Linked DNA regions of Piscinibacter gummiphilus. The protein of the gene in region 1 interacts with the protein of each later gene in a pairwise test. Links are inferred from orthologs where the notes say so. Each region holds a gene or a part of one and is shown in the gene's direction. Other genes may lie near its edges. The genes, in order: recJ and A4W93_RS26540.

What was found.
Region 2: the proteins of recJ (region 1) and A4W93_RS26540 interact in binary tests that used the Escherichia coli proteins (3 or more experiments, as listed by UniProt). The link is inferred for Piscinibacter gummiphilus from one-to-one orthologs.

The regions. Positions count from the first base shown.
Region 1 is NZ_CP015118.1:4,333,682-4,344,157, forward strand. Bases 2,706-5,704 are described here. They hold recJ (single-stranded-DNA-specific exonuclease RecJ), read left to right. Parts: upstream 2,706-3,336; coding sequence 3,337-5,073; downstream 5,074-5,704. Other genes in these bases: A4W93_RS19630 (hypothetical protein), read left to right, coding at 2,706-3,337; A4W93_RS19640 (PQQ-dependent sugar dehydrogenase), read left to right, coding at 5,093-5,704. Outside these bases: ppk1 (polyphosphate kinase 1), read right to left, coding at 1-400; A4W93_RS19620 (glycosyltransferase family 4 protein), read right to left, coding at 397-1,455; A4W93_RS19625 (UDP-2,3-diacylglucosamine diphosphatase), read right to left, coding at 1,452-2,297; more of A4W93_RS19630, read left to right, coding at 2,405-2,705; more of A4W93_RS19640, read left to right, coding at 5,705-6,208; A4W93_RS19645 (3',5'-nucleoside bisphosphate phosphatase), read left to right, coding at 6,266-7,129; A4W93_RS19650 (DMT family transporter), read left to right, coding at 7,126-8,046; A4W93_RS19655 (response regulator), read left to right, coding at 8,192-8,596; A4W93_RS19660 (L-threonylcarbamoyladenylate synthase), read left to right, coding at 8,692-9,315; A4W93_RS19665 (RidA family protein), read right to left, coding at 9,316-9,675; glycerol-3-phosphate 1-O-acyltransferase PlsY, read right to left, coding at 9,675-10,319; A4W93_RS19675 (aminoacyl-tRNA deacylase), read right to left, coding at 10,345-10,476. UniProt on the Escherichia coli protein: Single-stranded-DNA-specific exonuclease.
Region 2 is NZ_CP015118.1:5,786,545-5,797,154, reverse strand. Bases 2,351-5,483 are described here. They hold A4W93_RS26540 (DNA topoisomerase III), read left to right. Parts: upstream 2,351-2,689; coding sequence 2,690-5,278; downstream 5,279-5,483. Other genes in these bases: A4W93_RS26535 (hypothetical protein), read left to right, coding at 5,322-5,483; A4W93_RS26545 (SET domain-containing protein), read right to left, coding at 2,351-2,553. Also shown: gap (type I glyceraldehyde-3-phosphate dehydrogenase), read left to right, coding at 1-336; A4W93_RS26555 (hypothetical protein), read right to left, coding at 442-1,119; A4W93_RS26550 (biotin--[acetyl-CoA-carboxylase] ligase), read right to left, coding at 1,113-2,027; more of A4W93_RS26545, read right to left, coding at 2,044-2,350; more of A4W93_RS26535, read left to right, coding at 5,484-5,702; A4W93_RS26530 (AEC family transporter), read left to right, coding at 5,880-6,857; A4W93_RS26525 (antibiotic biosynthesis monooxygenase family protein), read right to left, coding at 6,858-7,160; A4W93_RS30220 (exo-rhamnogalacturonan lyase family protein), read left to right, coding at 7,565-10,585.

The DNA.
Region 1 (10,476 bases):
GCGGCCGCACCTGGCGGTGGAAGAACTGGCTCACCCACTGGCGCTGCGCCTCGTTGCGCTCGCTGTGGTTGAGGATCTCGATGTGGTGCTTCTTCAGCGCCGGCATCACCTCGTCGTTGAACGCGTGGTACTGGTCGTCGATGAGCGCGTGGGCGTCGGCGGCGATGGCCTCCAGGTCGCGGTTCGAGACCCCGGCCCCGGGCACGCGCGCCGCCTCGATGTAGTCGGCGAACCGCACCTCGAAGAACTCGTCCATGTTGGACGACACGATGCAGATGTACCGCAGCCGTTCGAGCAGCGGGACGTCGGGGCGCCGGGCCTGGGCGAGCACCCGCCGGTTGAAGTTCAGTATGGCGCGTTCGCGGTTCAGCAGGGCGAGCGTCGGGGCGTCATCGGTCATGACACCAGTTTATGAAAGTCCGATGGCGGTTTTGTGACAGTCGTCACGACAGTGTCACGGGCGAGCACTAGGTGTCCGATGAACTGGCTGCACACCGCGTCCCAATCCATCGTCAACGCACGCGAACGGGCCTGATCTCGAGGCACTTCGAGTGCTTTCAGCGCCGCGGTGCGCAGATCCTCGTGGAGCACGCCCCCCGCGGCATCGGATCCCAGCACGTCCAGCGGACCGGGCACGGGGTAGGCCGCGACCGGCGTGCCGCAGGCCAGGGCCTCCAGCATCACGAGGCCGAAGGTCTCCGAGCGGCCGGGGAACACGAAGGCATCGGCCGCGCTGTAGATGTTCACCAGTTCGCTGCGGGGCACCACGCCGCGCCAGTGCACGTTCGGATAGGCGCGCTGCAGGCGTTCCTGGAGCGGACCCACGCCGTAGACCACCTTCGAGCCGGGCAGGTCCAGGTCGAGGAAGGCCTCGAGGTTCTTCTCGTAGCTCAGGCGCCCGACGTGGAGGAAGACGGGACGCGGCAGGCCGAGGTCGGCGCCCTCGACCGGCTTGAAGAGCCGCAGGTCGACCCCGTGCGACCAGGGCTTGAGCGGCGCGAAGCCGTAGCCTTCGAGGATGCCGTACATGCCGTGGCTCGGCACCAGGATGCCGGACGACGGCGCGTGGAAGCGGCGGAACCAGGCGTAGCCCCAGCGCTCGGGAATGTGCAGCGCCCGCGCGAGGATCTCGGGGAACCGGGTGTGGAAGGCCGTGGTGAAGCGGCGCTTGTGCTTGAGGCACCAGGCCCGTGCCGCCGAGCCGAGCGGCCCTTCGGTGGCGATGTGGATCGCGTCCGCGTCGGCGGCTTCCAGCAGCTTCGCGACCTGTCGGCCCGGCCGCCAGGCGAGTTCGATCTCGCGGTACCCGGGACAGGCGAAGCGCCGGAAGCCGGACGGCTCGATCAGCACCACCTCGTGGCCGCGAGCGAGCAGGCCCTCGTGCAGTTCCACGAGTGTGGTGACCACCCCGTTGACCTGGGGCTTCCAGGCGTCGGTGACCAGTGCGACCTTCATGCGGCCACCGCCACCGCAGGGACCGCACGGCCGGGCAGGCGGGCCGACCAGTCGAGGATTTCGAGCCGGCCGTCGGCGTGTTCGACCAGGGCCGTGAGGCTCTCGACCCAGTCGCCGTCGTTGGCGTACAGAACGCCTTCGATGTCGCGCATCTCGGCGTGGTGGATGTGGCCGCAGACCACCCCGTGCACGCCGCGCCGGCGCGCCTCGCGGGCCACGGCGTTCTCGAAGTCGCCCACGTAGCTCACGGCCCGCTTGACCTTGAGCTTCAGGTACTTGGAGAGGCTCCAGTACGGCAGGCCGAGGCGGGCCCGCAGGGAGTTCAGGTAGCGGTTGAGCTTCAACGTGAACTCGTACAGCGTGTCGCCCACGTGGGCGAGCCACTTGGCGCACTGGATCACGCCGTCGAACAAGTCGCCGTGCATGACCCACAGCTTGCGGCCGTCGGCCGTCTCGTGGATCCACTCCTCGGCCACGTCGATGCCGCCGAAGTTGTGGCCCACGTAGCGCCGGGCGAATTCGTCGTGGTTGCCGGGGATGAAGATCACCCGCGTGCCCTTGCGCGCCTTGCGCAGCAGCTTCTGCACCACGTCGTTGTGGGCCTGCGGCCAGTACCAGCTGCGGCGCAGCTGCCAGCCGTCGATGATGTCGCCCACCAGGAACAGGTGGTCGCACTCCACGTGTCTCAGGAAATCGAGCAGCGCCTCGGCCTGGCAGCCGGGTGTCCCCAGGTGCAGGTCGGAGATCCAGACCGCACGGTATCTCGCCTTGCGGCCGGGCGACGGTTCGTCGTCCGGCGGCGGCTCGGCCCATGCACGGAGGATGGCGGCTTCGGTTTGCATGGACCTGCATCGTCCCCCCCGGGTGTGACGCGGCCGTGGCGCCCGCATGAACCCTTGGTGACGGGGCCGCCGTAGGGGCATTGCGCCCCAACCGGGATAATCCACCCATGCACCTGATGATTCCGTTCGCCTCCGTGATGTCCGACAGCGGGCTCCACACGCTCCGCGACCTGACGCTGCCGAACCTGTCGAAACTGTTCGCCCGACTCACCCCGACGCGACGCACCGGCACCGACGAATACACGCTCAACACCCCGCACGAACGCGCGCTGGCCGAGGCCTTCGGCTGGTCCGGCGACGACGGCTGCCTGCCCTGGGCGGCCCACGCCGCCGCGGCCGACGGTGTCGACACCGGCACGGCGGCCTGGGGCCAGCTGACCCCGGTCCACTGGCACGTGGGCGCCGACCACGTGAGCCTCGCCGATCCGCACGCCCTCTTCCTCAGCGCCCAGGCCTCGCACACGCTGTACGAGGCGGTGAAGCCGCTGTTCGAGAGCGAGGGCTGGTCGCTCGCCTGGGGCTCGCCCGGCCGCTGGTTCGCCGCCCACGACAGCCTCGACAACCTGCCCTCCGCGTCGCTCGACCGCGTGGTGGGCCGCAACATCGACCTGTGGATGCCCACGCACCCGCAGGCGCGCCTCCTGCGCCGGCTGCAGAACGAGGTGCAGATGCTGCTGTACCAGCACTCGCTGAACGACGAACGCGTGGGGCTCGGCGCGCTCCCGGTCAACTCGTTCTGGCTGAGCGGCTGCGGCCGCGCCCAGCCGGTGCCGGAAGACCGGGACCGCGTCGTCGACCACCGCCTGCGCCAGCCCGCCCTCGCGGGCGACTGGGCCGGCTGGGCCGAGGCCTGGCGGGCGCTCGACGCCGGCCCGCTCGCCGAGGCCGCCGAACGCGCGCGCCAGGACCAGCCGGTGACCCTCACGCTGTCCGGCGAACGCTTCGCCCAGCGCCTCGAACTGCAGCCGCAGCCGCTGTGGACCCGCATGCGCCGGCAGTTCAGCGCGCCCGCCCCCTACCCGCTGCTGGCGGCCCTGTGATGAACACCCCCTCCATTGTCCGCCGCGACGTGCCGCCCCGCCCCCTCTGGGCGCTGGAGCAGGCCGGCGTGCCTCCGCTGCTCGCGCGGCTCTTCGCCGCCCGCGGCGTGAGCCGCTTCGACGAACTCGACGACGGCCTCGCCCGCCTGCTGCCCCCCGCGCAGCTCAAGGGCGCGACCGAGGCCGCGCGGTTCCTCGCCGACGCCCTCGCCGCCCGGCGGCGCATCTGCGTCGTCGCCGACTACGACTGCGACGGCGCCACCGCCTGCGCCGTCGCGCTGCGCGGCCTCGCGCTGCTCGGCGCCGCACCGGGCACGCTGACCCACGTGGTGCCCGACCGCGCGGTGCACGGCTACGGCCTGACGCCCGCCATCGTCGAACTGGCGATGACCGTGACACCCGACGTGCTGCTGACCGTCGACAACGGCATCGCGAGCCTCGCCGGCGTGGCCCACGCCCGCGCCCGCGGGCTCGACGTGGTCGTCACCGACCACCACCTGCCGGCCAAGGAAGACGGCGTCGGCACGGTGCTGCCCGACGCCACGGTGATCGTGAACCCGAACCAGCCGGACTGCGGCTTCGAGAGCAAGAACCTCGCGGGCGTGGGCGTGATGTTCTACGTGCTGCTGGCCCTGCGTTCCGAGCTGCGCTCGCGCGGCGCCTTCACGCCCGAGAACCAGCCGCGCCTGGATGCGCTGCTCGACCTGGTGGCGCTGGGCACGGTGGCCGACGTCGTGCGGCTCGACGCGAACAACCGCCGCCTCGTCGCCCAGGGCCTGAAGCGCATCCGTGCCGGGAAGATGCAGGCCGGGGTCGCCGCGCTGTTCGCCGCGGCCGGGCGCGACGCGCGGCGTGCGTGCGGCTTCGACTTCGGCTTCGCGATCGGCCCGCGCATCAATGCCGCGGGCCGGCTGTCCGACATGACGCTGGGCATCGAATGCCTGCTGACGGACGACCCCGCGCGCGCGCACGAACTCGCCCAGCAGCTCGACACCATCAACCGCGAACGCCGCGAGGTGGAGGCCGGCATGCGCGAGCACGCCGAGGGCATGCTCGAGGACCTGCTGGCCCAGGGCGGCCTCGCCGGCGACCCGCCGCCCGCGCTCGCGCTCTACGACCCCGATTTCCACGAGGGTGTGGTCGGCATCGTCGCCGGCCGCATGAAGGACCGGCTGCACCGGCCCACCTTCGTGTTCGCGAAGGGCCAGGACGGCCTGCTCAAGGGCTCGGGCCGCTCCATCCCCGGCTTCCACCTGCGCGACGCGCTGGACCTCGTCAGCAAGCGCCACCCCGGCGTGCTGGTGCGTTTCGGTGGCCACGCGATGGCCGCCGGCGCGACGCTGGCCGAGAGCGACTTCCCCGTGTTCGAGCGCGCACTGCGCGAGGTGGCCGGCGAGTGGCTGGACGCCGCCACGCTGTCGCGCACGCTGATGACCGACGGCCCGCTCGAGGCCGGCTACTTCACCCCCGAAACCGTGCGCTCGCTCGACGCCCAGGTGTGGGGCCAGGCCTTCGAGCCCCCGGTGTTCAGCGACGAGGTGGAGGTGATCTCCCAGCGGCTCGTGGGCGAGAAGCACCTGAAGCTCGCCGTGCGCCACGGCGGCACGGTGCGGGACGCCATCTGGTTCGGGCACAGCGAACCGGTGGGCGAACGCGTCACCCTCGCCTATCAATTGCGATTGGATGAGTACAACGGGAAACAAAGAGTCCAAATGATCGTCGAAGGGATCGTCTGAACCACCAGGAACCCTCGCCATGCCCATCGCCCGCCGCCTGTTCATCCTGACCTCCCTCCTGCTGACCGGCGCCTGCGTGCGCGCCGATCCGCAACTCGGGGTGGTCACCGTCGCGAAGGGCCTCGAGAACCCCTGGGGCATCGCCTTCCTGCCCGACGGGCGGATGCTCGTCACCGAACGCCCCGGGCGCCTGCGCCTCGTCACGCCGGACGGCAAGCTGGGCGCCCCGATCGACGGCGTGCCCAAGGTCGACGCCCGCGGCCAGGGCGGCCTGCTCGACGTGGTGCTCGACCCGTCCTTCGCGGCGAACCGCCGGGTCTACCTCAGCTACTCGGAGCCGGGCACCGGCGACGACACGGGCAAGAACGGCACGGCCGTGGCCCGCGGCCGGCTCGACGGCAACCGCCTCGCCGACGTGGCGGTGATCTTCCGCCAGAAGGACAAGCACGCCGGCACCGCCCACTTCGGCTCGCGCCTCGTGTTCGACCGCAGCGGCCGCCTGTTCATCACCCTCGGTGACCGCTTCGCCCGCCGTGCCGACGCGCAGCACCTCGGCACCCACTTCGGCAAGACGATCCGCATCGAGGCCAACGGCGGCGTGCCGGACGACAACCCGTTCGTGAAGACGCCCGGCGCCCTGCCCGAGATCTGGAGCTACGGGCACCGCAACATGCAGGGCGCCGCGCTGCACCCCACCACCGGCGAACTGTGGACCCACGAGCACGGCCCGCAGGGCGGCGACGAGGTCAACGTGGACCTCGGCGGGCGCAACTACGGCTGGCCGGTGATCACCTTCGGCGCCGAGTACGGCAGCGGCCAGAAGATCGGCGAAGGCACCTCCAAGCCCGGCATCGAGGACCCGGTCACCTACTGGGTGCCGTCCATCGCCCCGAGCGGCATGGCCTTCCTGACGAGCGACCGCTACCCCGGCTGGAAGGGCAGCCTCTTCGTCGGCGCGCTGCGGGGCAAGGTGCTCGTGCGCCTGGAGCTCGACGGCCGCAAGGTGGTGCGCGAGGAACGCCTGCTCGCCGACCTCGACGAGCGCCTGCGCGACGTGCGCCAGGGCCCGGACGGCTGGCTGTACCTGCTGACGGACAACGACGACGGGCGGATTCTGCGACTCACGCCACGCTGAAAGGACCTGCGCCGGGCACGGGGTCCACCCGCTGCCTACAATGTCTCGGTGGAAACCCTGAACAACGACCTCAACGCCGACCTGCACTGCCACTCCGTGGTGTCGGACGGCACGCTCACGCCCGAGGTGCTCGCCGCCCGGGCGAAGGCGAACGGGGTCGCCCTGTGGGCCCTCACCGACCACGACGAGGTGGGCGGACAGCACCGCGCCCTGGCCGCCGCCCGCGAGCAGGGCATGGCGTACCTCACCGGCGTCGAGATCTCGGTCACCTTCGCGAACGTCACGGTGCACATCGTGGGCCTCGGCTTCGACCCCGACGACACCACGCTCGTGCAGGGCCTGTGGGCCACCCGCAACGGCCGCGAGGCGCGCGCCCGCGAGATGGCCGAAGGCCTGGCGAAGGCCGGCATCACCGGCACGTACGAGGGGGCGCTCAAGTACGTCGGCAACCCCGAACTCATCTCCCGCACGCACTTCGCCCGCCACCTGGTGGACAGCGGCGTGTGCAGCGACACCCAGGAGGTGTTCCGCCGCTACCTGATCGAGGGCCGCCCCGGCTACGTGCCCCACCGCTGGGCGAAGCTCGGCGACGCGGTGCGCTGGATCACCGGCGCCGGCGGCACGGCCGTCATCGCCCACCCGGGCCGCTACAAGTTCACGCCGAACGAGGAGTACGCGCTCTTCACCGAGTTCATCGCCCACGGCGGGCGTGGCGTGGAGGTCATCACCGGCAGCCACACGGCGGCCGACTTCGTGAAGTACGCCGGCATGGCGACCGAGTTCGACCTGCTGGCCTCGCGGGGCTCCGACTTCCACAGCCCCGAGGAAAGCCACGTCGACCTGGGCCGGCTGCCGCCGCTGCCCGCGAAGCTGACCCCGGTGTGGCAGGCGCTCGCGCACCGCGTGGCGTCGCCGGCGTGAAGGGGCACCACCCCACCCTCGGCATCGCGCTGATCCTGCTGATGGCGGGGTGCTTCGCGACGATGGACACGTCCATCAAGTACCTCGGCGCGTTCGTGCCGGTGCTGCTGATCATGTGGGGCCGCTACCTGACCCAGACGCTCGTGATGACCGTCTGGCTGCTGCGCTCGAAGACGTCGACCTTCCGCGCGGCCCATCCGAAGTTCCAGCTGCTGCGCGGCATCCTGCTGCTGCTCACGAGTTCGGCAAGCTTCTACGGCGTGCAGTACCTGCCCGTCGCCGAGTTCACCGCCATCAACATGCTCACGCCGGTGATCGTCACGCTGCTCGCGGGCTGGGTGCTGCACGAGCGGGTCTCGGCGCTGCGCTGGGCGCTGGTGTGCGGCGGCTTCGCGGGCGCGCTGATCGTCATCCGCCCGGGCAGCGGCATGTTCGGCTGGGCGGTGTTCCTGCCGCTCGCCGGGGCCGTGAGCTACGCGAGCTTCCAGGTGCTCACGAGCAAGCTCGCCGCGCTCGAGAGCCCGTTCACCACGCACTTCTACACGGGCCTGACCGGCACCGCGGTGCTCACGCCGCTGCTGCTGTCGAGCCCGATCGACATCGTCGGCACCCTGCAGGCCGCCACCGCCGGCCACCTCGCGCTGATGCTCGGCATCGGCCTGCTCGGCACCACCGGCCACCTGCTGCTGATCCTCGCGCTGGGCCTCGCGCCCACGTCGACGCTGATGCCGTTCGTCTATACGCAGATCGCCTTCGCCGCGGCCGTCAGCTACGCGGTGCTGGGCCACGCGCCCGACCAGTGGGGCTGGGTCGGCATGGGCGTGGTGGCCGTGTGCGGCGCGGCCAGCGCCTGGCTCAACGTGCGCAAGGGGGCGGTGCCCTCCTCGGCCGTCGCGGCCGACACGATCGCGGACTGATCGCCAAGCGGCCGCAGCCCTGGCGGCGGACACGCGGCGCCCCTGTAGGACAAGCGCGCAAACCGGCTCGGCTGCGTGAAAACCCCCGCGTGCACGGCGTCCCCCGGCGCAATCATGGACCTCACACCGTTTTTCGGAGAGGTCCATGAACCCCAGGAACGATGGCCCCGGCGCCTCCGCGCTGGTGGCCGAGGACGACGCGGCGAGCCAGGTGCTCGCGATGGCGGTGCTCGAACGAGAAGGCCTGCACGTGACGGTGGTGGGCGACGGCGCCGAGGCCGTGGCGGCCTGGCGGGCGGGGCACTACGACATCCTCTTCCTCGACAACCACATGCCGCGCATGAACGGGCGCGACGCGGCCACCGAGATCCGTGCCGCCGAACGCAGCGAGGGCCGCGCCCGCACGCCCATCATCGGCATCACCGCGAGCGGCCTGCCCGAAGAACGCAACGAATGCCTCGACGCCGGCATGGACGCGCTGCTGCTCAAGCCGTTCCGCCTCGACGACCTGTCCCGGCTGCTGCATGAATGGCTTCCGGAGCCCCAATGAACGGCCCGGCCCTCGCCCCACCGCCCACCGGGCCCGCCCCGGGGACAAGCCGCACGCCGTGGCAGCACGGGCGGCGTGGCATTAGGATCGGCACCATGCCCCGATACGTCGAAGTCCACCCCGACAACCCCCAGCACCGCCTGCTCAAGCAGGCGGCCGACGTGCTCCACGGTGGCGGCATCGCCGCGGTGCCCACCGACTCCAGCTACGCGCTCGTGTGCCACCTCGACGACAAGGCGGCCGCGGAGGCGCTGCGGCGCCTGCGCGGGGTCGACGACAAGCACCACCTGACGCTGCTGTGCCGCGACCTCTCCGAACTGGCGAGTTACGCGAAGGTGGACAACAAGCAGTACCGCCTGCTCAAGAGCGCCACGCCGGGCCCGTTCACGTTCATCCTCGAGGCCACGAAGGAAGTGCCGCGGCGCGTGTCGCACCCGTCGCGCCGCACCATCGGGCTGCGCGTGCCGGACCACCACATGCTGCAGGAGCTGATGGGCGTGTTCGGCGAGCCGCTGCTGGGCACCACGCTGATCCTGCCCGGCGACGACCACCCGCTCAACGACCCGGAGGAGATCCGCGAGCGGCTGCAGAACCAGATCCACGTGGTGCTCGATGCCGGCGCGTGTGCGATGGAGCCCACCACGGTGGTGGACCTCACGTCCGGGGAACCGGTCCTCGTGCGCGAAGGCCGGGGCGACCCGGCCCTGCTGGGCCTTTGATCAGACCCGCAGCGCGGCCGTCACCACGATCTCGAGGCGCCAGCCCGCGCGCATCAGCTTTGCCTGCACCGTCGCGCGCGGCGGCGCGTCGCCCGGGGCCACCCAGTCGTCCCACACCTCGTTCATGCCTTCGAAGTCCGCCGGATCGGCGAGGAAGATCTGGGCCATCAGGATGTGGGCGTTGTCGGTGTGCGCCTCGGCCAGCAGCTTGTCGATGGCGGCCAGCACCTGGCGGGTCTGGGTGCGGATGTCGGAGGTCTCGTCCTCCGGCACCTGACCGGCGAGGTACACGGTGCCGTGGTGGATCGCCATCTCGGAGAGGCGGTCACCCACGTGGAAACGGCGCACGGGGTTGGTCATCAGTGTTTTCCTTTGGCAGCGGGCTTGGCGCCCGCGGACTTCTGGCCGAGCTTGCTTTCGGTGCCGGCCAGCAGCTTGCGGATGTTCGGGGCGTGGCGCCAGATCAGCAGCACGCCCATCACGGCCGCGGCGAGCGCGATCGAGTCGAAGCCCCAGATCAGCATCTGGTAGAACGGGGCGAACACCGCGGCCACGATGGCCGCGAGCGACGAGTAGCGGAAGAAGACCGCGATGATGATCCAGGTCAGCAGCGTGGCGAGCCCCAGCCACGGGTTGAACGCGAGCAGCACGCCGGCGGCCGTGGCAACGCCCTTGCCCCCCTGGAACCGGAAGAACACCGGCCACAGGTGGCCGAGGAAGGCGCCGAGGCCCACCAGCGCCACCGCGCCCTCACCCAGCCCGTACGGCTCGCCGAAGCGGGCCACGAGCCACACCGGCAGCCAGCCCTTGAGCGCGTCGAACACCAGCGTGAGGATGGCCGCGAGCTTGTTGCCCGACCGCAGCACGTTCGTGGCGCCCGGGTTGCCCGAGCCGTAGCTGCGCGGGTCGTTCAGGCCCATGGCCCGGCTGACGATGACCGCGAAGGACAACGAGCCGATCAGGTAGGCCGCGACGGTGGCGGCGAGGACGTACAGGTTCTGCATGGAAAAGGGAATCGGGCGAAGGCCGTCATTCTGCACCGGCGCACTGCACCGGCCGTGCCCCGAGCGTCTCGGTGAGTACCCGGGGGTCGATGCCCACGAGGTAGCCGCGCCGCCCGCCGTTGATCAGGATCTTCGGCAGGTCGAGGATCGTGGACTC
Region 2 (10,610 bases), 1.5 Mb from region 1 along the record:
GAGCTGAACAAGAAGCTGACCGGCATGTCGTTCCGCGTGCCCACGTCCGACGTCTCGGTGGTCGACCTGACCGTCGAACTCGTCAAGGAAGCCAGCTACAAGGACATCTGCGCCGAGTTCAAGGCCCAGTCCGAAGGCGCGCTGAAGGGCGTGCTGGGCTACACGGAAGACAAGGTGGTCGCCACCGACTTCCGCGGCGACGCCCGCACCTCGATCTTCGACGCCGAGGCCGGCATCGCCCTCGACAGCACGTTCGTGAAGCTCGTGTCGTGGTACGACAACGAATGGGGCTACTCGAACAAGGTGCTCGAGATGGCGCGCGTCGTCTCCAAGTAAGCGACGCTGTCACCCTGGCGGAAGCCGGGGCCCACTGCCAGCAGTGGATCCCGGCGTTCGCCGGGATGACGGATGGAAGAACGGCTCCTTTTCAGGAGCCGTTTTTCATGGGCGCGCGCAGGCCGCGAAGCTCTTCCCCGCCAGCCCCGGCACCTGAAGCGCCACCAGCTGCTGCTGCAGCTCCGGCGACACGGCCGCGATGCGCAGCGTGTGGGTCACCACCGGCGGCACCAGCTGGGCGAGGCGCGCGGTGCGCACGCCCTTCGTGGTGACGTCGGCCAGCGCACGTTCGGCGGCCGCACGGTTGTCGAAACGGCCCAGCGCCAGGCCATCGCCCAGTTCGGGCACCTGGCGGACCTCCTCGGAGGTGACCTTGAGCCGGCGCAACTCGTCGACCTTCTTGCGCCGGGTGTCCGCGTCGGTGTACGGGCCCATGAAGACGATCCAGGCCGCCGGGGTCTCGTGGCGTGCGTCCTCGATGCGCTCGGGCGGCACGACACCGGCGATCGCCGACTGGGCCGGGCCCAGCTGGGCGGCCGTGTACGGGCCCACCTCGAGGCACACCGTGGGGGCTTCGGCGGCCGCCACGGCCGTCGTGGTGCCGCCCTTGGCGGGCCCCGTGGACAGCACCCGCACGCGCTGCGGTTCCACCTGCAGCGCGAGGCGGCCGGGTTCGCGGTCGCCCTGGGCGCGCACGCCCACGAGGTCGTCGAGCCAGCCCTGGCGCCAGCCGTAGAACGCGGCGTTGGCGATCACGAGGAGCAGGACCAGCAGCCTCAGCACGGGGCGTCCTCGGCCGCTCCCTGGAGGCGCACGCTGACCTCGCCGCTGGCGACGTCGCGCACGGTGCCCTGCGGCGTCAGCACGAGCAGTGCGCCGGACGGCGCGATGCCCTGGGCGACACCTTCGGGCAGGTCGGCGAGGGTGGTGGTGACCGCGCGGCCGCGCAGCAGGTCGCGCGCGGCGAACCGCTCCATGAACGCGGGGAAGCCGTCGCGCTGGAAGGCCACGAGGGCGTCCACCAGCGGCCGGGCGATGCGGCCGAGCGCGGCCGGGGCGCTGATGCCGGGGTCGAGTTCGTCGAGGCAGGCGTAGCCGGTCGTGAGTTCCGCCGGGGTGCCCGCAGGCAGCGGCAGCACGTTCAGGCCGACGCCGATCACCGCGAGCCGGTTGCGCCCGACCGTGGTGGACTCGATCAGGATGCCGCCGAGCTTGCGGCCGCTGAGGGCCTCGGGCGTCTGGCGGTCGAGCAGCCACAGGTCGTTGGGCCACTTGAGGCCCACGCGCGGGCCGGCGGCCGCGGGCCGCGGCTCGATGGCGTCGGCCAGCGCCACGCCCACGGCGAGCGAGAGCCCCGACCAGTCGACGTTGCCCATCGGCAGCGACAGGGAAAACGTCAGCGACGCCCCCCGGGCCGACGACCAGGTGCGCCCCATGCGGCCCCGGCCACCGGTCTGGTGCTCGGCGACGAGCAGGCAGGGCAGCACGTCGGCCGCGCGCCGGCCGAACGCGGCGCTCTCGCGGCTGCGGCGCACCTGGGCGAGGGTGGTGTCGTCCTCACCCAGCGCGCGGGCGCGCTCGAGCAGCGTGGTGTTGGTGGAGGCGGTCTGCGGGACCACCTCGATGCTCAGCCCGGGCAGCAGCGGCTCGAGTTCTTCCCAGAGCGATTCGGCATTCCACAGGAGGGTCATGGGCGGGGCGGGCGGGTCAGCGTTTCGGGGCGAGCATGGTGCCGCGGCAGGTGTCGGTGCCGCAGCGGCACTCGAATTCCTTCTTCAGCTTCTTCGTGTACTTCTGGTCGATCACGAGGCCGTAGTCGTAGAACAGCTCCTCGCCGGGCAGGATGGGGCGCAGCGCCTTGATGAACACCCGGCCGTCGACCTCGTCGGCCTCGCAGTTGGGATCGCAGGCGTGGTTGATCCAGCGGGCGGAGTTGCCCTGGACGTTCCCGTCGATGACGTGTTCCTCGTCGACGTGGAAATAGAAGGTATGGTTCGGCTGGCTCGGGTCGTGCGGGTGGCGCCGCAACGCCTCGGGCCAGGTGATGACCTCGCCCTTGTACTCGATGACCGTGTCACCGGGGAGAATCTCGGCGACGGCGAAGACCCCGCGGCCGTGGACTCCCGACTGACGGACCTGGATTCGGCGCCCTGACGTGGGGGCGGCGGCGGAAATGCGGTTTTTCGGGGTCTTGGCGGCGCGGGCTTGCGTCATCATCGTCTTTGGGTACATTGAAATCGTAGGTGCGCGCATGAGCGTGCGTGCGCCTGCGGCGCGCGTGCGTATACACGCACACAAGCCTCGATTGTAGAGAGACACGCCGACCGGGTCGGCGTTTGCATCAGAAAGAGCCATGAGCAAGACCCTCATCATTGCCGAGAAGCCTTCCGTCGCGCAGGACATCGTGCGCGCGCTGACCCCTGTTGCCGGCAAGTTCGAGAAGCACGACGAGTACTTCGAAGGCGAGCACCACCTCGTCACCTCGGCCGTCGGCCACCTGCTCGAGATCAAGGCGCCGGAGGAGTACGACGTGAAGCGGGGCAAGTGGAGCTTCGCGAACCTGCCGGTCATCCCGCCGCACTTCGAGCTGAATCCCATCGACAAGAGCAAGGGGCGGCTGAACGCCATCGTCAAGCTCGTCAAGCGCAAGGACGTCTCCGAACTCGTCAACGCGTGTGACGCGGGCCGCGAGGGCGAACTGATCTTCCGGCTCATCCAGCAGCACAGCAAGAGCAAGCACCCGGTCAAGCGCCTGTGGCTGCAGAGCATGACGCCCGCGGCCATCCGCGAGGGCTTCGAGAACCTGCGCACCGACCAGCAGATGCTGCCGCTCGCCGACGCCGCGCGCTGCCGCTCCGAGGCCGACTGGCTCGTGGGCATCAACGGCACGCGCGCCATGACCGCGTTCAACTCGCGCGACGGCGGCTTCTTCCTGACCACCGTGGGCCGCGTGCAGACGCCCACGCTGTCCATCGTGGTGGAGCGTGAAGAGAAGATCCGCCGCCACGTCTCGCGCGACTACTGGGAAATCAAGGCCACGTTCGCCGCGCAGGCCGGCGAGTACGACGGCAAGTGGTTCGACCCGAAGTGGAAGAAGAACCCCGACGACCCCGAGCTGCGCGCCGACCGCGTGTGGAACGAGGCCGATGCCAAGGCCATCGCCGACGCCTCGCGCGGCCAGCCCGCCTCGGTCACCGAGGAATCGAAGCCCAGCACGCAGAGCGCCCCGCAGCTGTACGACCTGACCAGCCTGCAGCGCGAGGCCAACTCGCGCTTCGGCTTCTCGGCCAAGACCACGCTGTCGCTGGCCCAGGCCCTGTACGAGAAGCACAAGGTGCTGACCTACCCCCGTACCGACAGCAAGGCGCTGCCGGAGGACTACGTGCCGGTGGTCAAGCAGACCATGGAGATGCTCGCCACGGAGGACCTGCCCGGTCCGCTGCAGGCGCTGGCCGCGCATGCGCGCAAGGCCGTGAAGGAAGGCTACGTCAAGCCGAACAAGCGCATCTTCGACAACGCGAAGGTGTCGGACCACTTCGCCATCATCCCCACGCTGCAGGCCCCGAAGAGCCTCACCGAGATCGAGGCCAAGCTGTACGACATGGTCGTCAAGCGCTTCCTCGCGGTGTTCTACCCGTCGGCCGAGTTCCTGGTCACCACGCGCATCAGCACGGTGGAGGCCGCGGGCAAGTCGCACAGCTTCCAGACCAACGGCAAGGTGATGGTCAAGCCGGGCTGGCTGGCCGTGTACGGCCGCGAGGTGCAGGAGGACGACGCCAACCTCGTGGCCGTGGAGCCGGGCGAGAAGGTGCGCGCCGAAAGCGTGGACCTCAACGCGCAGAAGACCAAGCCGCCGGCGCGCTACTCGGAAGCCACGCTGCTGAGCGCGATGGAAGGCGCCGGCAAGCTGATCGACGACGACGAACTGCGCGAGGCCATGCAGGAGAAGGGCCTCGGCACCCCGGCCACGCGCGCGGCCATCATCGAAGGCCTGATCCTCGAGAAGTACATCATCCGCGACGGCCGCGAGCTGATCCCCACCGCGAAGGCCTTCCAGCTGACCACGCTGCTGCGCGGCCTCGGCGTGGAAGACCTCACCAAGCCCGAACTCACCGGCAACTGGGAGCACCAGCTGTCCGAGATGGAAAAGGGCCGCCTGAGCCGCGAGCGCTTCATGGCCGAGATCGCCGCCATGACGGAGCGCATCGTCGCGAAGGCCAAGGAATACGACCGCGACACCATCCCCGGCGACTACGCCACGCTCAAGACCCCGTGCCCGAACTGCGGTGGCGTGGTCAAGGAGAACTACCGCCGCTTCACCTGCACCGGCGCCGACGGCGCGAGCGAGGGCTGCGGCTTCTCGATCGGCAAGATTCCGGGCGGCCGCAGCTTCGAGCTCGACGAGGTGGAGCAGTTCCTCGCGAACAAGCGCATCGGCCCGCTCGAGGGCTTCCGCTCGAAGGCCGGCTGGCCGTTCACGGCCGAGCTCAAGCTGACGTTCGACGACGAGATCAAGAACTGGAAGCTCGAGTTCGACTTCGGCGAGGACGCCAAGAAGGACGGCGAGTCCGGCGAACCGGTCGACTTCTCCGACCAGCAGTCGCTGGGCCCGTGCCCGAAGTGCCAGGGCCACGTGTACGAACACGGCGCGAACTACGTGTGCGAGCACAGCGTGGGCGCGAAGGTCACCTGCGACTTCAAGACCGGCAAGATCATCCTGCAGCAGCCGGTGATCCGCGAGCAGATGACCAAGCTGCTCGAGACCGGCAAGACCGACCTGCTGGAGAATTTCGTGTCGAACAAGACGCGCCGCAAGTTCAAGGCGTTCCTCGCGTTCGACAAGAAGGAAGGCAAGGTGAGCTTCGAATTCCAGCCGCGGGCCGCGAAGCCACCGGCGGCGAAGAAGACTGCGGCCAAGACGGCCGCCAAGAAAGCGGCTTGACCGGGGTGCCGCGCCCGTGACCATGCACAGGAACAACAAGACCATGAACGTGATGACCAAGATCGTGACGCCCGCGCTGCTGGGCCTGCTGCTCGGCGGCTGTGTCAGCGTGACGATGCCCTCCGAGATCGAGGCCGCCCGCAAGGCCGCCGAGACCGCGAAGGAGCAGGCGGCCGCGAAGGACCTGATCCAGCAGGCGCGTGGCGCGGCAGGCACCGGCAAGGACAAGCCGGTCATCACGCACTCCTACATCGGCAAGGACAACCAGACCGTCGCCGACATCAAGCAGACCTGCGTGGTCGAGGCCACGCAGAAGCTCGCGCAGAGCGTGGGGACGGATGTGCGGTCGGTGGTGCTGGAGAACGAGGTGGTGACCGCGAAGGGCAAGGTGGTCGCCAACTGCAAGCTCGCGCTGCAGGAATAACGCCCCCGCGCACGTCATCCCGGCGCAGGCCGGGACCCTGGGGGTGCCTTCATGCGCCACTCGGTGAGCCACCGCCCGAGGTCCCGGCCTGTGCCGGGATGACGGTGTGTGGCGGGGGCGGTTCTACGTAGAAGACGCAACGCGCCGCTGCGGGTTTCCACGGATACTCGTGGCCCCATGCTCCTCGGCCCCGTCCTGCTCAAGCTCGTCGCGATCCTGTGTGTGATCGCGCTCGGGTACGTGGTCGGCCGGGCGCGGTGGCTGGGTGACAACGATCCGGCGCGCACGCTCGGCAATGCGGCGTTCTATATCTTCGTCCCGGCGCTGCTGTTCCGCACCACCACCCGGCTCGACATCGGCGCGATGCCGTGGGGCACGCTGATCGCCTTCTTCGTGCCGGTGGTGGCCCTGATGATCGGGGTGTACGCGGTGCTGCGCTGGCGCCTGCAGCCGGGCGAGCCGGTGGCCGGGCCCAGCGTGCGGTCCATCAGCGCCTGCTTCGGCAACACCGTGCAGATGGGCATCCCGATGGCCGCCGCGATGTTCGGCGAGGCGGGGCTGTCGATCCACGTGGCCCTGGTGAGCCTGCATGCGCTCACGCTGCTGACCATGCTCACGGCCTTCGTCGAGATGGACCTCGCGCGCGACCGCGTGCGCCAGGGCGGCGGCGACACCCACGTCGGGCGCATGCTGCTGACCACCGCCCGCAACACCGTGATCCACCCCGTCGTGCTGCCGATCCTGGCCGGGTTCGCCTGGAACGTGCTCGGCCTGCCGCTGCCGGGCCTCGTCGACGAGACCCTGCTGCAGCTCGGCCAGGCCGTGGTGCCGCTGTGCCTCGTGCTGATCGGGATGTCGCTCGCCTACTACGGGCTCAAGGGCGCCTTGCGCGGGGCCCTGTGGCTGTCGGCGCTGAAGCTGCTGGTGCTGCCGCTGGCCGTGCTGGTGGTGGGCCACTGGGGGTTCGGCCTCACCGGCCTGCCGCTCGCGGTGGTGGTGATGGCCGGCGCGCTGCCGGTGGGCAACAACGCGCTGATCTTCTCGCAGCGCTACCGGACGCTGGAGGCCGAGGCCACGGCGACCACCGTGGTCTCGACGATCCTGTTCGCCGCCAGCGCGCCGCTGTGGCTCTGGGTGCTGAGCCTGATCCGCTGATCAGGTCGAACGGGCGACCAGGTCGAAGTGCTCGACCACGGGCGGCGCCGCGAAGAACGGGCCCACGATGGCGCGCCACTGCGGGAACAGCGGGCCTTCGCGGAAGTCCTTCATGTGGTTGTCCAGCGTCTCCCAGTAGATCATCAGCAGGTAGCGCTCGGGCGACTCGATGCCGCGGTTGACCTTGTAGCCGCGGAAGCCGGGCGACTTCGCGATCACGGTCTCGACCCCGCGCTGGATGGCTTCGTCGAAGGCGGCGTTCTGGCCGGGCTGGATGCGGATGTCGGCAAACTCAAGAATCATGGGATCTCCAAGGGGGACGAGGGCCGGAGCATAGGGCCATCGCGGCGTGGACCGTGTCGGGCCCGACACGGTTGTGACCGCGTGCCTCGTCCTGGCAACATGTCAAATTTTGTCACTTTTACCGCCGCCATCCAAAAACAGTGGAAAAATGCGCGTTCCATCGGCGAACGCCGGTGACAAATTGCATCTTTTGTGTTGCGCCCCGGCGCAATCACTCAAACTCCACCGCACGACTGCCACGGCCCCGCCGAAGCAGTGTGCGCCTCAGCAGTAAAACGAAGTACATCCGGTCACGGATTCACACGGGTTGGGTATCAAGGCCCTCCTGAGAATGCCGAGAAACCGGATGGGGAAACCGCGAGCGGCCCCATGGTGTGGCCGCCACGGACAGGGAGAAATTCCAGATGAAGAACGCGCGTTTTTGGTCCGCCCTGCTGGCGGTGGCGGTCCTGTCCGCCTGCGGCGGCAGCAAGGGGGCTGAGGAAACCGGCACCACCACGCCGTCGAACGGCACGGCCGGTTCGGGCTCCGGCGGCACCGACACCGGTTCCAACACGGGCTCCGGCTCGGGTTCGGGTTCGGGGTCCGGCAGCGGCTCGGGCACCGGTTCCGGTTCGGGCTCCACCACGCCGGTCCTGACGCTGACCCGCACCGGGTCGGGCACCATCACCTCCGCCCCCGCAGGCATCTCCTGCGGCGGCACCTGCTCCGCGTCGTTCGCCACCGGCACGGCCGTCGAACTGACCGCCACCGCCGGCTCGGGCTACACGTTCTCGGGCTGGACCGGCGGCGGCTGCTCCGGTACCGCGTCCTGCAAGGTCACGCTGAGCTCGTCCCAGGTCGTCCAGGCCGACTTCGTGCCGGCGACCGTCACCGGCACGCAGTACGTGCCCCTGACGCTGGCCTCCGGCCCCGCCGCGGCGCGTGTTCCGGTGCGCACCGGCGTGCCGTTCCCGGTCGGCGCCGTCAGCAGCATCGCGAAGCTGCGCCTCGAGACCACGGCCGGCACCGAAGTGCCTGCGCAGTTCGACGCGCTGGTCTACTGGCCCGACGGTTCCGTCAAGGTCGCGCTGACCCAGATCGTCGCGAGCCTCGGCTCGCAGGCCGACTACCGCGTCGCCTACGGCCCGAACGTGTCCCGCGCCTCGCTGGCCACCCCGGTGAGCGTCACCGGCACCGGCAGCACCGGCCTGACCGTGGACACCGGCCTCGTGCAGTTCGCCGTGACCACGAAGGGCGTGGTCAACAAGGTCTCGCGCAAGAGCGGCACCGTCTACAACCCGGTCATCGACGGCGGCGAGTTCTTCCTCGTCAACGCGAAGGACAACCTCGAATACACGGCGTCCGCTGCCGGCGACGCCGTCGTGACGGTCGAGGAGAGCGGCCCGCTGCGCGCCGTGGTGAAGGCCACCGGCACGCTGACGGCCTCCGGCGGCTCGAACCCGATCAAGTACCTGGTGCGCTACTACGCCAGCCAGGGCTCGGACAAGATCGACGTCGAGGCGACGATCATCGACGACCGCAAGGAAGACAACGTCCAGGTCGTGCCCACCACGTTCGCGTTCGCCGCGAAGGCGCTGGGCCTGCGCTGGAACTACGTCGCGACGTCGGCCGAGTACCGCTTCGGCGGCGAGAACGGCGCGGCCTACGGCGGCACGGCCGCCGGCGAGACCTACATCGCGCAGGGCGGCAAGTTCAACTACGTCGACGGCGTCGACAACGGCCACACCTTCAGCTACACCGGCGCCGGCACGGGCGCCAAGGCCCCGGGCTGGATGGCCGTCGACGGCGGCAATGCGCACATCGGCGTGATGGTGAAGGACTTCTGGCAGCAGTTCCCGAACGAGCTGAGCGTCAACACCACCACGAAGACGATCACCGCGTCGCTGTTCCCGGCCCGTTCCGTGGGCGCCACCGCGCAGACCACCGCGCCGGCCCCCACCGCTACCGAGTACCTCCGCGCGAACACGCTGTACTTCGCTCGCCCGGGTGGCGCGAAGACCTACCAGCTGCGCCTGGCCATCGACGAGGCCAAGGCCGGCACGACCGACCTCGTCGCGCTGAACGAAAGCTTCCAGCGCCACCGCCTCGAGCTGATGTCCACCCCGGCGTGGTACGCGGCCTCCGGCGTGTTCGGCGACCTGAACGTCGGCGCGTCCACCACGGGCGCCACCGGCTACAACGCCTACCTGATGCAGGACATCTACGAGCGCAGCGTCGAGAAGACCGACGGCAACGCCACGATGTTCGGCTGGCGCGACTACGGCGACCGCCTGCGCGCGGGCTGGAACGTCGTGAACAACGTGAAGATCCCGAGCTTCTACAACGACACGCACGTCGGCGCGAACAACTTCTTCACCCAGTTCCTGCGCACGGGCGACCAGCGCTGGTACGGCATCGCCGAGATCGCCACGAACCACTTCCGCGACATCGACGTCTCGCACGGCCCGCGGTCGGGCTACTGGGACGGCACCACGCCGGCCGGCGAGATCCATGCGATCTCCCACGAGAACATCGACCACCAGGTGCGCAACATGCACTGGGGCCACGCCCACGTGAGCGGCATGAGCGACAGCTGGCTGCTCACCGGCGACAAGCGCTCGAAGGACGTGCTCGAGGAAGTGGCCATGTGGTGGAAGGCCGTGTCGCCGCAGTTCTTCAAGCGGCCGTTCGCGATGGCCGACAAGTACCGCGAAGCCGAGCGCGACTACGGCTGGCCGCTGTACGTGATGAACGAGTGGGTGCGCGCCACCGGCGACGCCACGTACCACAAGGACGTGGCCGGCGGCCTCGTCGACTACCTGAACCAGTGGTTCCGCACGCCGGCCAACCACATCGGCTACAACGCGGCGACGAACGTGATCTCGAACAACGTGATCAACCAGAACAACGCGGCCGCCGGCACGGGGTACTGGACGATGACGAAGATGGACAACAACCTCGGCTACAACGCCACGGGCACGAACCCGTGGATGGCCGGCGCGTTTCTCGGCAACATCATCAAGTTCTACGAAGCCGACCAGCTGTTCACCGCCGCGGGCAAGGGCTCGGGCCTGGACCGCACGCAGATCGTCGACATGATGCTGCAGGGCATGGACTACATCGTGAAGTACGGCTACGACGACACGAAGCAGTGGTTCGTGTACTCGGAGACCACCCGCACGTACAGCGGCGGCGACACGCACATCATCTACCCGCTGGCCTACCTCGACCGCCTCTACAAGCAGGAGAAGGCCGCCGGCCGCCTGGTCAACAGCAGCTGGTACACCTCGCAACCGAAGTGGGCCACCATCGCCACCCGCCGCTACGACGAACTGAACGCCATGAAGGTCGGCGCCAACACCCAGTCGTACGGCTTCTACGGCTACGAGATGGTCTACCCGGCGGACTTCTTCAAGGTCATGCAGGACACCCTGAACCGCTGACCCCGGCGGTCAGCCAGCCCAAAGA